DNA from 4 places in the Pseudomonas sp. LF020 genome. Region 1 is predicted to be linked to each of the others. Evidence: predicted binding sites of a transcription regulator. Region 1 holds the regulator's gene; each other region holds the start of a gene.

Region 1 (4,213 bases):
ATCCAGCCGAAGAAGAAAACCGACGAGAAGACCCAGTAATGGCAACTCTGAAAGCCCAACACCTGGCCAAGGCCTATAAAAGCCGCCAGGTTGTGCGCGACGTCAGCCTGTCGATCGACAGTGGCCAGATCGTTGGCCTGCTCGGCCCGAACGGCGCCGGCAAGACCACCTGCTTCTACATGATCGTCGGCCTGGTGCAGGCCGATCAGGGTCGCGTGCTGATCGATGATCTGGACGTCAGCCATCAGCCGATGCACGGTCGTGCCAAGGCCGGTATCGGCTATCTGCCGCAAGAAGCATCGATCTTCCGCAAACTGTCGGTGGCCGATAACATCATGGCCATCCTCGAAACCCGCACGGAACTCGACAAGGCCGGTCGTCGCAAGGAACTGGAAAGCCTGCTGCAGGAGTTCCACATCAGCCACATCCGCGACAACCTCGGCATGAGCCTGTCCGGTGGTGAACGCCGCCGGGTGGAAATCGCCCGCGCCCTGGCGACCGCACCGAAATTCATCCTGCTCGACGAACCGTTCGCCGGTGTCGACCCGATTTCGGTTGGCGACATCAAGCAGATCATCCACCACCTCAAGGCCAAGGGCATCGGTGTACTGATCACCGACCACAACGTGCGTGAGACCCTGGATATCTGCGAAACCGCCTACATCGTCAACGACGGTCAACTGATCGCCGAAGGCGATGCGGCGACCATCCTTGCCAACGATCTGGTGAAGGAAGTGTACCTGGGCCACGAGTTCCGCCTCTAAGCGAATAGTGCCCGGTGAGCCGCCCGGGCGCTGTATCGATTCAAGCAGGATTTAATACGCTTTAATTGTTACAGCGCTCTAGGCAAACACGACAGTTTCAGGCATATAATTTGCTTAAGTTTGGCGCTCCGGCGCCCTGTAGTGGATGGCGCATGCGCGCCGGCGAATAAGGTGTTAAGCCCCTGCCATGAAACCATCGCTAGTCTTGAGAATGGGCCAGCAGCTGACGATGACACCGCAGCTGCAACAGGCCATCCGCCTGCTCCAATTGTCGACCCTGGACCTGCAACAGGAAATCCAGGAGGCCCTGGAATCCAATCCGATGCTCGAACGCCAGGAAGAAGGCGACGACTTCGACAATACCGATCCTTTGGCCGACAACGTCGAACAAAAAACCAACACCGACATTCAGGAACCCTCCTATCAGGAAACCGCCCCGACGGTGGACAACCTGGAAGATGGCGAATGGAACGAGCGCATTCCTAACGAACTGCCCGTTGATACCGCCTGGGAAGACGTCTACCAGACCAGCGCCAGCAGTCTGCCCAGCAGCGATGACGACGAGTGGGACTTCACCACCCGCACCTCCGCCGGCGAAAGCCTGCAAAGCCATTTGCTGTGGCAATTGAACCTGGCGCCGATGTCCGACACCGACCGCCTGATCGCCGTGACCCTGATCGATTGCATCAACAATCAGGGCTACCTCGACGAAACCCTCGAAGAAATCCTCGACGCCTTTGATCCGGAGCTCGACATCGAGCTGGACGAGATCGAGGCCGTTCTGCACCGCATTCAACAGTTCGAACCCGCCGGCATCGGCGCGCGCAACCTCGGCGAATGCCTGTTGCTGCAACTGCGTCAGCTCCCGGCCAAGACCCCGTGGCTCAACGAAGCCAAACGTCTGGTCAGCGATTACATCGATCTGCTCGGCAGTCGTGACTACAGCCAGTTGATGCGGCGCATGAAGCTCAAGGAAGACGAGCTGCGTCAGGTCATCGAACTGGTGCAAAGCCTCAATCCACGCCCGGGCTCACAGATCGAATCGACCGAAGCCGAGTACGTGGTGCCCGACGTCATTGTGCGCAAGGACAACGAGCGCTGGCTGGTCGAATTGAATCAGGAGTCGGTGCCCCGTTTGCGGGTCAACGCGCAGTACGCCGGTTTCGTCCGTCGCGCCGACACCAGCGCCGACAACACCTTCATGCGCAACCAGTTGCAAGAAGCACGCTGGTTCATCAAGAGCCTGCAGAGCCGCAACGAAACCCTGATGAAAGTGGCCACCCAGATCGTCGAGCATCAGCGCGGTTTCCTGGAGTACGGCGACGAAGCCATGAAGCCGTTGGTCCTGCACGACATCGCCGAAGCGGTAGGCATGCACGAATCGACGATTTCCCGGGTCACCACACAGAAATTCATGCATACCCCACGGGGCATTTATGAACTGAAATACTTTTTCTCCAGCCATGTAAGCACCTCCGAAGGCGGTGAATGCTCGTCCACGGCGATCCGCGCGATCATCAAAAAACTGGTTGCAGCGGAAAATCAGAAAAAGCCGTTGAGTGACAGCAAGATCGCTGGTTTACTGGAGGCACAAGGCATTCAGGTGGCTCGCCGCACCGTCGCCAAGTACCGTGAATCCCTAGGGATCGCGCCTTCGAGCGAACGCAAGCGGTTGATGTAAGCCACGTTACAGCGTTCCAGTGGCAGGCTGTTCGGCCTGCCGCTTTATGCACTGGCAACGAAGGAGAAGCTGTATGCAAGTCAACATCAGTGGACACCAACTGGAAGTTACCCAACCTCTCCGTGAATACGTTGAGCAGAAGCTCAAGAGGCTTGAGGGACATTTCGACAAGATCACCAACGTGCAAGTCACGATGTGCGTCGAAAAGCTGAAGCAGAAAATCGAAGCCACGCTGCATATTCCCGGCAATGAGGTCGTCGCAAACGCGGAACATACCGACATGTACGCAGCGATCGACGCGCTGACCGACAAGCTTGATAAACAACTCAAAAAGCATAAGGAAAAGACCCAGAGCCTGCTTCAGGGCGCTACCGGTCGATAACCCCCACCCCCATGATCCGACTTGAAAGTATCCTGACCCCCGGCCGTTCCCTGGTGAACGTGCCGGGCGGCAGTAAAAAGAAAGCCCTCGAACAGATTGCCAACCTGATCGCCCGCGAAGTGCCGGATCTGGAGATGCAAGATGTCTTCGAAGCGCTGATCGCCCGTGAGAAACTCGGTTCCACCGGTTTCGGCAACGGCATCGCCATCCCCCACTGTCGTCTCAAAGGCTGCGAAGCGCCTATCAGCGCGTTGATGCACCTTGAAGCGCCCATCGATTTCGATGCAATCGACGGCGCACCGGTTGACCTGCTGTTTGTCTTGCTGGTCCCGGAAGCGGCCACCGATGCTCATCTGGAATTACTGCGCCAGATCGCCAGCATGCTCGACCGCAAGGAAGTGCGCGAAAAACTGCGTAGCGCACCGAGCAATGAAGCCTTGTATCAGGTCGTCCTGAGCGAGCAGAACGGTCACTAATCATGCGTTTGATCATCGTCAGCGGCCGCTCCGGCTCGGGTAAAAGTACCGCCCTGAATGTTCTTGAGGACAACGGCTACTACTGCATCGACAACCTGCCGGCCGGTCTGCTGCCGGAACTCGCCGAACGCGCCCTGATTCATACCGAGCTGGCTCAGCCGTTGGTGGCTGTGTCGATCGATGCGCGAAACCTGCCGAGTCATTTGTCACGCTTCCCCGAGTTGCTCGAAGAAGTCCGCGCCCGACACATCCAGTGTGATGTGCTGTATCTGGATGCCGACGAAGAAACCTTGCTCAAACGCTTCTCGGAAACCCGCCGTCGCCACCCGCTGAGCACCGCCAACCGCTCACTGGCCGAAGCGATCGAAGATGAAACCGCCCTGCTCGGCCCGATTGCCGACCTGGCCGATCTCAAGGTCAACACCACCAATCTGAATCTGTACCAGTTGCGCGATACCATCAAACTGCGCCTGCTGAACCAGCCGGAGCCGGGGACGGCATTTCTGGTTGAATCGTTCGGTTTCAAGCGCGGCATGCCGGTGGACGCGGATCTGGTGTTCGACGTGCGCTGCCTGCCCAATCCGTACTGGAAGCCTGAATTGCGCGCACAATCCGGACTCGACGCACCGGTCGCCGAGTATCTGGCGACGCAGCCGGAGGTCGAAGAGATGTTCCAGGACATCTACGGCTACCTGAATAAATGGTTGCCGCGCTTTGCGGCGAGCAATCGCGCCTATGTCACCATTGCCATTGGCTGCACTGGCGGACATCACCGCTCCGTTTACCTGACCGAACGCCTGGGTCAGGCCCTGCAGAAAACCCTGAAGAACGTCCAGGTTCGCCACCGCGACCTCACTTAAAGGATTCACACCGCGATGCCTGCTCTGGAAATCGAAATCATCAATAAACT
Region 2 (4,213 bases), on a different contig from region 1:
CGGCCACACGCAGACCCATCACGGCGTCCAGGACCTTGAGGATGATGAAGGTGACGATTGCGGTGTAGATCACCGTGAAGCCGACACCTTTGCACTGAATCCATACTTGAGCGGCGATGTCGGTGACTGTGCCGAAGCCACCCAGCGACGGTGCAGCGAACACACCGGTGAGGATCGCCCCGAGAATACCGCCGATACCGTGTACGCCGAAGGCATCCAGGGAGTCGTCATAGCCAAGTTTGCGTTTCAGGGTGGTGGCACAGAAGAAGCACACCACGCCTGCCGCCAGACCGATCACCAGTGCGCCCATCGGGCCAACGGTGCCCGCAGCCGGAGTGATCGCCACCAGACCGGCAACCACACCCGAAGCAATGCCCAGAGCGCTTGGTTTGCCGTGAGTGATCCACTCCGCGAACATCCAGCCCAGAGCCGCTGCAGCGGTTGCAATCTGAGTGACCAGCATCGCCATGCCGGCAGTGCCGTTGGCGGCTGCGGCGGAACCGGCGTTGAAGCCGAACCAGCCGACCCACAGCATCGCCGCGCCCATCAGGGTGTAACCGAGGTTGTGCGGCGCCATCGGGGTGGTCGGGAAGCCTTTGCGCTTGCCCAGTACCAAGCACGCGACCAGACCGGCGATACCGGCGTTGATATGCACCACGGTGCCGCCCGCGAAGTCGAGTACGCCCCAGTCCCACAGCAGGCCGCCATTACCGGACCAGACCATGTGTGCGATCGGCGCATAGACGAGGGTGAACCAGACGCCCATGAAGATCAGCATCGCGGAAAATTTCATTCGCTCGGCGAACGCACCGACGATCAGTGCCGGGGTGATGATCGCGAAAGTCATCTGGAAGGTGACGAACACCGCCTCCGGGAACAGCGCCGCGGGACCGGTCAGGCTTGAAGGCGTGACCCCGGCGAGGAACGCCTTGCCCATGCCGCCGAAGAACGAGTTGAAGTTGACGACGCCCTGCTCCATGCCGGTGGTGTCGAACGCAATGCTGTAGCCATAAATGACCCACAGAACGCTGATCAGACCGGTAATGGCGAAGCACTGCATCATCACCGAAAGAATGTTTTTCGAGCGCACCATGCCGCCGTAGAACAGCGCCAGGCCTGGAATGGTCATGAACAGCACGAGGGCTGTGGAGGTCAGCATCCAGGCGGTGTCGCCGGAATTGAGGACTGGAGGCGCCACCGGATCTGCCGCCATAGCCAGGCCGGGCATTACGATGGACAACAGGGCGCCTAGCCCTGCGAATTTACGCAGAGTCATATTGTTTTCTCCTGGGGCGTTGGGTTTGTGGCGGCGTTTAGATCGCGTCGGTATCGGTTTCGCCGGTACGGATGCGGATCGCCTGTTCCAGATTGACCACGAAGATCTTGCCGTCACCGATCTTGCCGGTGTTGGCAGCCTTGGTTATCGCCTCGATAACCCGATCCAGATCCTTGTCGTCGATGGCAACGTCGATTTTCACCTTGGGCAGAAAATCGACCACATACTCCGCGCCGCGATACAGCTCGGTGTGACCCTTCTGCCGGCCGAAGCCTTTGACTTCAGTAACGGTAATGCCCTGCACGCCGATTTCGGACAGCGACTCGCGCACGTCGTCCAACTTGAACGGCTTGATGATGGCAGTGACTAGCTTCATGAAACTCTCTCCCGAATTGGTGGACTTGCCCCAGGAAAACAAACCCGACTCAAGTCTAAGCGCAGTGCCTGGCTTTGTAACGCATCGTCGGCCCTACCTGCCCGACTGACGCCAGCTAACCGCTGCCGACGAAACTCCCCGTCCCGCCTGCCGCACTGCATTCGTCACAGCGACTGCATCAGTGCATGGGTCACTACCGACTAAGCAGAAAGCTTGCCATCTCGCCAAATTCCTCTGATTTCAATCTCTTGGCCGCTGCCGCAGGCGCCCGCGCAAAAAAGCCCCGACGGTTACGCACAACAACGGTGCGTTGCCGTCCGTCCGCCTGCGCGAAAAGCGTGCATCCGTGCCTGCGTCAATGACTATAGACACTGCGTGATACACTGCCCGCCACTGTTTACAGGACACATTCCATGCTCGCGCCCAAAGACTTCCTCGACGCCCTGAGCGGCACCGCCTCCCGCCTGTTCAGCGGCGACACCCCGCTGCCCAAAGCCGAAATCGAAAGCCAGTTCAAGATGCTGCTGCAGAGTGCGTTCAGCAAACTCGACCTGGTCAGCCGCGAAGAATTTGACAGTCAGATGGTTGTGTTGGCCCGCACCCGCGCTCGCCTCGAAAGCCTTGAGGCGAAAGTCGCAGAGCTGGAAGCCAAGCTGACGCCGCCGGCCGAGTAAGTCTGCAGACCCTGAGCCAAATGCCTTGAAATTTGCGAAAGAAATCAAACCGCTCCTGCCGAGGCAGGAGCGGTTTCCGTCAGACCAATCCTCTACAACGAATTATTCCAACGGTCTCGCAGAAACTCGTACAGGCGAAAAGCCCATAACGCGATTCTGACGAGGCGCCACATATGTTTAAGAAACTTAGACATACTTTGGCCCTCCTTGCGTGGGGCCAAACCTCCGATGCACTTTCCGGCGTACGAACACCTTCGGGACTACACGTGAGTATGTCCGCTAAGGCGGCCGGGTGTGGGTTCCCCGAATACAGCACCGGCACGGGTCTCACACCGTGTCGAGGAACATGAAGTCTTTACGCTCCCGGCCACACTTCGCGAATACTTCATGAGTGGGCATCGTCATTGCGGATTTTATGACCGCCCTTAGAAAGCGATTTAAACAACTTGTATCAAGTCGTTAGGAGGCGCTAGCAACAGGACCGTTGCCCTCTTTCACGCCCATCTGATACTTGCGCCAATGAGCAAACATGCATAACCTGACCCCACGTGAGTGTGTCCGCAAAGGATACGCAGGCCTTGGCCTCACCGAAGCCTGCAAACTGAAAACCGTCTACTCAAGGCGGTTTTTTTTCGCCTCGAAATTGGTTGATTACTTTCCCGCAACATTCAGTGAAAGTTCGCTCCCGCCTGATCGTCCTTCCCCAACTACCCTTCAAAAACCCGCAGGAAGCGGCCCCCCGATTCAGCTCAAGGAACGACCATGTCCCTCTCCATCGTCCACAGTCGCGCCCAGATTGGCGTGGATGCTCCCGCTGTCACTGTCGAAGTTCATCTGGCCAACGGTCTGCCGTCGCTGACCATGGTCGGGCTGCCCGAGGCGGCGGTGAAGGAGAGCAAGGACCGGGTGCGCAGCGCGATCATCAATTCCGGGCTGCAGTTTCCGGCGCGGCGGATCACCTTGAATCTGGCGCCGGCGGACTTGCCCAAGGACGGCGGGCGGTTTGATCTGGCGATTGCCTTGGGGATTCTGTCGGCGAGTGTGCAGGTGCCGTGTCTGACGCTGGATGAGGTGGAATGCCTTGGTGAATTGGCGTTGTCCGGCGCTGTGCGTCCGGTACGCGGGGTGTTGCCGGCGGCACTGGCGGCGCGCAAGGCCGGGCGGGCACTGGTGGTGCCGCGGGCGAATGCCGAGGAGGCTTGCCTGGCGTCGGGGTTAAAAGTATTTGCGGTGGATCATCTGCTCGAGGCGGTGGCGCATTTCAACGGGCATACGCCGGTCGAGCCTTATGTCTCGGACGGGCTGATCCATGCGGCGAAACCTTATCCCGACCTCAACGAAGTACAAGGGCAGATGGCCGCGAAACGGGCGCTGCTGATTGCGGCGGCGGGCGCGCATAACCTGTTGTTCAGTGGGCCGCCGGGAACGGGCAAGACCTTGTTGGCGAGTCGTTTGCCGGGCCTGCTGCCGCCACTCTCCGAATGCGAGGCGCTGGAAGTGGCGGCGATTCAATCGGTCGCCAGCGGCGTGCCACTGACCCATTGGCCGCAGCGACCATTCCGTCAACCGCACCATTCTGCATCGGGACCGGCGCTGGTCGGTGGCAGCTCGAAACCGCAACCCGGCGAGATCACCCTCGCCCACCACGGTGTGCTGTTTCTCGACGAGCTTCCGGAATTTGATCGCAAGGTGTTGGAGGTACTGCGCGAGCCGCTGGAATCCGGGCATATCGTGATTGCCCGAGCCAAGGATCGCGTGCGCTTTCCCGCGCGTTTCCAGTTGGTGGCGGCAATGAATCCTTGTCCCTGTGGATATCTTGGCGAGCCGAGCGGCAAGTGCTCGTGTACACCGGACATGGTGCAGCGCTACCGCAACAAGCTATCTGGG
Region 3 (4,213 bases), on a different contig from region 1:
CTCGACATCGCCACCAGTTTCAAACGCGTCGAACTAACCACACTGACGCCGTATTCCGGCAAGTTCGCCGGTTACCGCATCCGCAAGGGCCGGCTCAACCTCGACCTGCATTACCTGATCACCAAGGGCCAGTTGAAGGCTGAAAACAAAGTGGTGGTCGAGCAACTGCAACTCGGTGAGAAAGTCGACAGCCCGGATGCCGTGAGCTTGCCGTTGAAACTGGCGATTGCCCTGCTCAAGGACGTCGATGGCAAGATCTCCATCGAGCTGCCGGTGACCGGCGACCTCAACAACCCGCAGTTCAGCGTGATGCCGATTGTCTGGCAGACCCTGCGCAACCTGATCGTCAAGGCCGCCGCCGCACCGTTCAAGATGATTGGCGGGCTGATCAACGGTGGCGGCTCCGAGGACCTCGGTACCGTGTCCTTTGCTGCGGGCTCCAGTGACCTGAGCAAGGACGCCGAGTCGGCGCTGGACAAACTGTCCAAGGCCCTCAAGGAACGTCCAGCCCTGCGTCTGGAAATCGAAGGAACTGCCGCACAGAGCAGCGACGGTCCGTTGATCGCCGAACAGCGTCTGGAGCGCGAATACCAGTACAACTACTACAAGATGCTCCAGCGTCGGGGCGACAAGGTGCCGGCGCAAGCGTCCCTGCTGCAAGTGCCGGAGAGCGAGAAAGGCCCGCTGCTTGAAGGCATCTACCGTACCCGTCTGAAAACTCAGCCACCGGCCGAATGGAAAGATCTGGGCAAGGAAGAACGCACGGCAAAAATGCGTGATGGTGTGATCAAGTTCTGGAGTTCCAGCGATGTGCTGCTGCGGCAGTTGGGTCAGGAACGCGCCAGCAGCATCAAGGACTATCTGGTCGACAAAGGCCAGTTGGCGGATGACCGGGTGTACTTCATCGACGCCAACCTTGGCGAGGCCGAAAGCGATGGCCGGGTCGTGACGCAAATGCACCTGGACGCCGAATGATGAACCACAAGTGGCTGGTTGCGCTGACACTGCTGCTCGCCGCCAGCCCGGCTCAGGCCTCTGACACGCTGCGTTGTGGCAGCCAGTTGGTCAGTCTCGGCGACCGCGCCAGTGAAGTGCTGCAGAAGTGTGGCGAACCGGTCAACCGCGATGCCCTCGGCTACAAGCGCAGCGCCAACCGCCGCGAAGAGTTTCAGGTCGAGGAATGGACCTACGGCCCGAGTAACGGCATGTATCAGTACCTGCGCTTTGAAGGCAATCGCCTGCGGCAGATCAACAGCAAGCGCGGTAATTAATTCCCCCCTGTAGGAGTGAGCCTGCTCGCGATAGCGGTGTGTCAGTCAGCAGATTTCTCCATCTGACACACCGCTATCGCGAGCAGGCTCACTCCTACAATTGTTTTGTGGTGCCCCTGAAATAGAACAAGCCCCGGCACTTGTGTCGGGGCCTGTAATGGTCACATCCGTGTGACCGTTCGCATGAACTCTAAAGTTGCGGCAGACGTATTGCTCGGCCCGTCTGTCGCGTCTTCTCCCGGTCCAGGCGAGAAGTCATGCCTTACTCGGCTTTCAGGCCGTCAGCGGAAACCGCTTTGACGCCTTTGATTTTCTTGGTGATGTTCACCGCGGTGGTTTTCTGAGCTTCGGTGACAGCGACGTCAGAAGACAGGGAAACCACACCTTTGTTGGTTTCGACTTTGATGTCGGTACCAGGAATGCCTTTTTCGGTTACCAGGTCGCTTTTGACTTTGGTAGTGATCCAGGTATCGGAAGTAGCTTCTTTAGCCTTGGTCATTTCACCAGCAGCCAGAGTCATTGGAGCCTGAGTAGCCTGGGTGGTTTGTGCAAAGGCACCGGAAGCCATGGTCAGGGTCAGCGCGGTAGCAGCAGCGGCAGTGATAGCGAACTTCTTCATACGAGTAACTCCTGTTTTTCTGGAAAGTCTGCTGGATTACTTGTCAGCAGGGTTACCGAGGTAGTTGCGAACGTTGTGCCAACTTTTTAAAAGATACAAAAGCTATATAAATCAACATCTTACAGATAATGGAAAATTCCGGATTCATGCAAAATGCATGATTCGGGGAATATTCACTTGCAAGTTGCGGTTTTTTGGAAAGTTCCTAAGGCGCTGAAATTATTGAGACTTTTATTTTCACCGAATAAAGAAAAATGCCCTGCGTGGCAGGGCATTCGTACATCACGCGCTAGCGATCAAGTACCGCTGGCGGTACAGCCTTTTGGCGAATAATCCGCGTTAACAGTAGTGGCACAGGTCCACACGCCAGAGGTATTACCCGTAGCAGCGCCCGAACGAGTGAGCGTGATGGTTTTGCCCAGTACCGGACCCGGAGCGTTGAGCAGCGTACAGCTGATGCTGCCCGCCCCCGTCGCCGCTGTGCCTGTAACCGAGACCGTACAGTTGGAGGTGGTGGCTGTACCGCCATTCACAGCGTTTATATCCGGAGCGGTACCTTGATTGATGGTGTCCTCGAACGGCACCTTCATCGCACTGATCTCCGCCAGCCCCGCGGTCACTTTTGACCGCGCCTGATACTTCGAATACTGCGGCAAGGCGATGGTTGCCAGGATGCCGATGATCGCGACGACGATCAGCAGCTCGATCAGAGTGAAACCTTGTTGTTTTTTCATAGACACGCTCCATGCATGAGTCGAAATCTCATGATCTGAAAGGGACGCAGCATAGGCCATGCCAATGCCTTCCAGGCCCCGTCCATTGGGCGCAAAGCGTGTGCGATGTCAGTTCCTACAACCTGCAACCGCACTATCTGACACTTTTTGTCACCTGTACCGGGCGTGTTTGGCGCTGTCACTTGACTAGGCTATAAGTCATGAACTGTCAGCATCCGGAATCCCCATGAATGACATCGCTCTGAGCGGTCTGGCCAAGCAATTGGTACAAGCCGAACTGCTTACGGAAAAAAGCGCCCAGCAGGCCTGGCAACAGGCGCAGCGCAATCGGCTGTCGCTGGTCAGCTACCTGGTGCAGAACAAACTGGTGAAGAGCTCACAGGTGGCCGAGATCGCTTCCGAGCATTTCGGCATGGCCTTCATGGACCTCAATTGCCTCGACAAGGAAACCCAGCCCAAAGGCCTGGTCAGTGAAAAACTGGTGCGCCAGCACCACGCCCTGCCCTTGTGGCGGCGTGGCAACAAACTGTTCGTGGGTATTTCCGATCCGAGCAATCATCAGGCGATCAATGACATTCAGTTCAGCACCGGGCTGAGCACCGAAGCCATTCTGGTGGAGGACGACAAGCTCACCGAGGCCATCGAGAAATTCTTCGACACTCACGCCAGTGGTCTCGAAGACATGGCCGACGTCGATCTCGACGGCGTGGATGTCGAGTCCGTCGACGACAGCCGCCAGGACGCCATTGGCGGCCTCGACGCCGACGACGCGCCGGTCGTGCGCTTCGTGCACAAGATGCTGCTCGACGCGATCAAGAGTGGCTCTTCCGACCTGCACTTCGAACCTTACGAAAAAAACTTCAGGGTGCGGGTGCGCACCGACGGCATCCTGCGCGAGGTGGCCAAACCGCCGATCCAGTTGGCCGGACGGATCGCCGCACGCCTGAAAGTCATGGCCAGTCTGGATATCTCGGAACGGCGCAAACCGCAGGACGGGCGAATCAAGATGCGCCTGTCGAAGACCAAGTCCATCGACTTCCGGGTCAACACCTTGCCGACCCTGTGGGGCGAAAAAGTGGTGATCCGGATTCTCGACCCGTCCAGCGCACAGATCGGCATCGATGCATTGGGTTACGAGCCGGCGCAGAAAGAACTGTACATGGCCGCGCTCAAGCAGCCGCAGGGCATGATTCTGGTAACCGGGCCTACGGGGTCGGGGAAAACTGTTTCGCTGTACACCGGCCTGAATATCCTCAACACCGTCGACATCAACATTTCCACCGCCGAAGACCCGGTGGAAATCAACATGGAAGGCATCAACCAGGTCAACGTCAATCCGAAACAGGGGCTGGATTTTGCTCAGGCCCTACGTTCGTTTCTGCGGCAGGACCCGGACGTGATCATGGTCGGCGAGATCCGCGACCTGGAAACCGCCGAGATCGCGATCAAGGCCGCACAGACCGGCCACCTGGTGCTGTCCACGCTGCACACCAACAGCGCCGCCGAAACCCTGACCCGTCTGCACAACATGGGCATTCCCGGGTTCAACATCGCCACCTCGGTCAGCCTGATCATTGCCCAGCGCCTGG
Region 4 (4,213 bases), on a different contig from region 1:
GACAACTGCCTGGTACAGCGCAGTCATGTCTTCGCCCATGGCGGTGTGATCCAGACCGGCGATGCCGTTCAGAGCCGAAGCGTAAACAACCTGGAAGTCCAGTTGTTCTTCGGTAGCACCGAGGTTGTCGAACAGGTCGAAGATCTGGTCCAGAACCCAGTCCGGACGCGCGCCTGGACGGTCAACCTTGTTGATCACCACGATTGGACGCAGGCCGGCTTCGAACGCCTTCTTGGTCACGAAACGGGTTTGCGGCATAGGGCCGTCTTGAGCGTCAACCAGCAGCAGAACGGAGTCAACCATCGACATTACGCGTTCTACTTCGCCGCCGAAGTCGGCGTGGCCCGGGGTGTCCACGATGTTGATGTGGTAGCCGTTCCAGTTGATGGCGGTGTTTTTCGCCAGAATGGTAATACCGCGCTCTTTTTCCTGGTCGTTGGAGTCCATCACGCGCTCGTCGTTGAGCTCGTTGCGCTCCAGGGTGCCGGATTGACGCAGGAGTTTGTCTACCAGGGTGGTCTTACCATGGTCAACGTGGGCAATGATGGCGATGTTACGTAGATTTTCGATCACTTGTGTATCTCGATCAGAGGATTCGGTTTGCTGACAAGTCTTGGCAGCGATTAACAGTAGTGTCCGGCATGGCCGTTACAGCTTGACGGCGGTGTCGGGGGGCCGGTGACGCAGGCCACAGGCAAACAGCCCCGGGCACTTAGCTCGGTCGATAAACGCGCACATTGGCATGCCCCTCACTGAGCAAATGGTGAGCATGCAGGCGACTCATCACGCCTTTGTCGCAATACAGCAGGTACTGGCGAGTCGGATCCAGCTCCTTGAAACGAGCGTTCACTGCGTAGAACGGCATCGTCTGTACTTCTATGCCGGCGAGTTCCAGCGGGTCATCCTCGGCCGCATCCGGGTGACGGATGTCGATGACGATCTGACCGGCCAGCGCTTCGCCGACTTCTTCGATCTGCAAGTCCTGGCCCAATTCGTCGATCACCCGATCGATCGGCACCAGTTTGGCATTTTCGAGCGCACGCTCGAGGACTGCCATGTCGAATTCTTTCTCTTCGTGCTCAACACGGTGGCGCTTGGCGGCGGTCTTCGGATTGACCGAGATGACCCCGCAGTATTCCGGCATGTGCCGGGCGAAATCGGCGGTGCCGATCTCGTTGGCCGTGTCGATGATGTCCTGCTTGTGTGCCACGATCAGTGGGCGCAGGACCAGTTTGTCGGTCACGCAGTCGATCACCGACAGGTTCGGCAGCGTCTGGCTCGATACCTGGGAGATCGCTTCGCCGGTGACCAGCGCGTCGATGTGCAGGCGGTCGGCGATGGCCGAGGATGCGCGCAACATCATACGCTTCAATACGACGCCCATATGACTGTTATCGACTTTGCCGAGAATTTCGCCCAAAACCTCTTCGAACGGAACACTGACAAATAGCACGCGTTGCGAGCTGCCGTACTTCTTCCAGATGAAATGCGCGACTTCCATCACGCCCAATTCGTGGGCACGCCCACCCAGATTGAAGAAGCAGAAATGTGCCATCAGGCCGCGACGCATGATCTGGTATGCGGCAACCGTCGAGTCAAAGCCGCCGGACATCAATACCAGCGTCTGCTCCAGGGCGCCGAGCGGGTAGCCGCCGATGCCGTTGTGCTGGCTGTGGATCACAAACAACCGTTGGTCGCGAACTTCGATGCGAACTTCGATTTGCGGGTCTTTGAGGTCGATTCCGGCAGCACCGCACTCACGACGCAGCTTGCTGCCGACGTATTTTTCGACGTCCATCGAGCTGAACGGATGCTTGCCGGCACGCTTGCAGCGCACCGAGAAAATCTTCCCGGCCAGCTCATTACCGTAGTGCTGCTTGCACTTCTCGGTGATGTCGTCGAAGTCGCCCAGCGGGTACTCGTCGATCTGCAGAAAGTGCGCGACACCGGGGGTGCAGACCAGGCGCTCGCCCATCTCTTTCAAGGCTTTGGGGTCGGTAACGCGGGTTTCCAGCTCGAGATTGTCCCACACACCGTTCACCACCACGGCCGGGTCCAGATCGCGGAGCACGGCGCGGATGTTCTTGGCCAGCTGGCGGATGAAACGCATCCGGACAGGGCGGCTTTTGATGGTGATCTCGGGGAAGACTTTTACGATTAGTTTCATGAAAACAGCGCGCGCAGGGCCAGCCGAAAAAGGGGGGCGCGGATTATAGCGGAAATTGCTCAAGGTTTAACCAGTTAATATGCAGAAGGTTTTCCTTGCACCAAAACGGGTCATTTTTGATTTGAGGCGCTACATTAAGGGGCGAGATTTTCGCCTTTATGACGCTTTGCAGTGCTGCAAGCGTGAATTTGGGGCAAAAAACCCATGCTGGGGCACTGGCATGCAATTTGCTCCCTTGTGAGGCAGGTTGCCTTGGCAGAGTATCTGCGCCGGCATCACCCCTATTAAGGGCATCCACTACCAAGCCCTAAGCCACCCGGAGGACACTATGTCGAAGTCGGTTCAACTCATCAAAGATCATGACGTCAAGTGGATTGATCTGCGCTTCACGGACACCAAAGGCACTCAGCACCACGTGACCATGCCGGCTCGCGATGCGCTGGAAGACGACTTCTTCGAAGTCGGCAAGATGTTCGACGGTTCCTCCATCGCTGGCTGGAAAGGCATCGAAGCCTCCGACATGATCCTGCTGCCGGACGACGACACTGCCGTCCTCGACCCGTTCACCGAAGACGCAACCCTGATCCTGGTTTGCGACATCATCGAACCGTCGACCATGCAAGGTTACGATCGCGACCCGCGCGCCATCGCTCACCGTGCCGAGGAATACCTGAAGACCACCGGTATCGGTGACACCGTCTTCGCCGGTCCAGAACCAGAATTCTTCATCTTCGACGAAGTGAAGTTCAAATCCGACATCTCCGGCTCGATGTTCAAGATCTACTCCGAACAAGGCTCGTGGATGTCCGACCAGGACATCGAAGGCGGCAACAAAGGCCACCGTCCTGGTATCAAAGGCGGCTACTTCCCGGTTCCGCCGTTCGACCACGACCACGAAATCCGTACTGCCATGTGCAACGCACTGGAAGAGATGGGCCAGACCGTTGAAGTTCACCACCACGAAGTGGCGACCGCCGGTCAGAACGAAATCGGTGTCAAGTTCAACACCCTGGTGAAAAAAGCTGACGAAGTTCAGACGCTGAAATACGTTGTCCACAACGTTGCCGACGCTTATGGCCGCACCGCGACCTTCATGCCGAAGCCACTGTACGGCGACAACGGCTCGGGCATGCACGTACACATGTCCATCGCCAAAGACGGCAAGAACACCTTCGCTGGCGAAGGCTATGCCGGCCTGTCCGAAACCGCCCTGTACTTCATCGGCGGTATCATCAAGCACGGCAAGGCCCTGAACGGCTTCACCAACCCGGCCACCAACTCCTACAAGCGTCTGGTGCCAGGTTTCGAAGCGCCAGTAATGCTGGCCTACTCGGCGCGCAACCGTTCCGCCTCGATCCGTATTCCTTACGTCAACAGCCCGCGCGGCCGTCGTATCGAAGCACGTTTCCCGGATCCGGCTGCCAACCCGTACCTGGCTTTCGCAGCACTGCTGATGGCCGGCCTGGACGGTATCCAGAACAAGATCCACCCAGGCGATGCCGCTGACAAAAACCTGTACGACCTGCCGCCTGAAGAGGCGAAAGAGATCCCGCAAGTTTGCGGCAGCCTGAAAGAAGCCCTGGAAGAGCTGGACAAGGGCCGTGCGTTCCTGACCAAGGGCGGCGTGTTCTCCGACGACTTCATCGACGCTTACATCGCGCTGAAATCCGAAGAAGAAATCAAGGTCCGCACCTTCGTACACCCACTGGAATATGAGCTGTACTACAGCTGCTGATCCGGTAGCGCCGCGCTACGCGGCGTGACAAAAAGAGGCCTCCTTCGGGAGGCCTTTTTTTTGAGGAAAATTCCGACAGCCTCAATCCACAAATTCGCGAACAACTTGCGCATCGTCCGGCATCAATCTTGGTGAACCGCCCGTAGCCTTTTCCTCCTACGACCATTCGAGGAATAACGCGATGAACTACTGCCCCTTCAAAACACTGCTGGCGACTCTGGCCGCTCTCACCCTGCTGGGTTGCACCTCTCCCGACAAACCCGGGCAGATAGAGCGCAAGCTCTTGCTTGAAAGCGGCACGTCTTGGGATG

The links. The regulator sigma-54, encoded in region 1, starts transcription at its own class of promoters, with help from an activator protein. The targets are predictions, from matches to a motif close to ANTGGCATNNANNTTGCTNT.
Region 2: a site for sigma-54 is predicted at 1,854-1,873, ahead of glnK (P-II family nitrogen regulator). Genes of this name have one in related genera too.
Region 3: a site for sigma-54 is predicted at 2,671-2,690, ahead of ACU680_RS21760 (pilin). Genes of this name have one in related genera too.
Region 4: a site for sigma-54 is predicted at 2,382-2,401, ahead of glnA (glutamate--ammonia ligase). Genes of this name have one in related genera too.

Annotation. Positions count from the first base shown of each region.
Region 1 is NZ_JBRFIX010000003.1:437,054-441,266, forward strand. It holds gene lptA (lipopolysaccharide transport periplasmic protein LptA) at 1-39, shown strand, start outside; gene lptB (LPS export ABC transporter ATP-binding protein) at 39-764, shown strand; gene ACU680_RS09750 (RNA polymerase factor sigma-54) at 952-2,445, shown strand; gene hpf (ribosome hibernation-promoting factor, HPF/YfiA family) at 2,519-2,827, shown strand; gene ptsN (PTS IIA-like nitrogen regulatory protein PtsN) at 2,839-3,303, shown strand; gene rapZ (RNase adapter RapZ) at 3,306-4,163, shown strand; gene ACU680_RS09770 (HPr family phosphocarrier protein) at 4,179-4,213, shown strand, end outside.
Region 2 is NZ_JBRFIX010000010.1:26,493-30,705, forward strand. It holds gene ACU680_RS22150 (ammonium transporter) at 1-1,276, opposite strand, end outside; gene glnK (P-II family nitrogen regulator) at 1,314-1,652, opposite strand; gene ACU680_RS22160 (accessory factor UbiK family protein) at 2,066-2,326, shown strand; gene ACU680_RS22165 (YifB family Mg chelatase-like AAA ATPase) at 3,089-4,213, shown strand, end outside.
Region 3 is NZ_JBRFIX010000009.1:260,872-265,084, reverse strand. It holds gene ACU680_RS21775 (DUF748 domain-containing protein) at 1-975, shown strand, start outside; gene ACU680_RS21770 (DUF2845 domain-containing protein) at 975-1,271, shown strand; gene ACU680_RS21765 (BON domain-containing protein) at 1,534-1,890, opposite strand; gene ACU680_RS21760 (pilin) at 2,187-2,624, opposite strand; gene pilB (type IV-A pilus assembly ATPase PilB) at 2,851-4,213, shown strand, end outside.
Region 4 is NZ_JBRFIX010000004.1:261,610-265,822, reverse strand. It holds gene typA (translational GTPase TypA) at 1-573, opposite strand, end outside; gene thiI (tRNA uracil 4-sulfurtransferase ThiI) at 713-2,167, opposite strand; gene glnA (glutamate--ammonia ligase) at 2,496-3,902, shown strand; gene ACU680_RS11795 (cupin domain-containing protein) at 4,084-4,213, shown strand, end outside.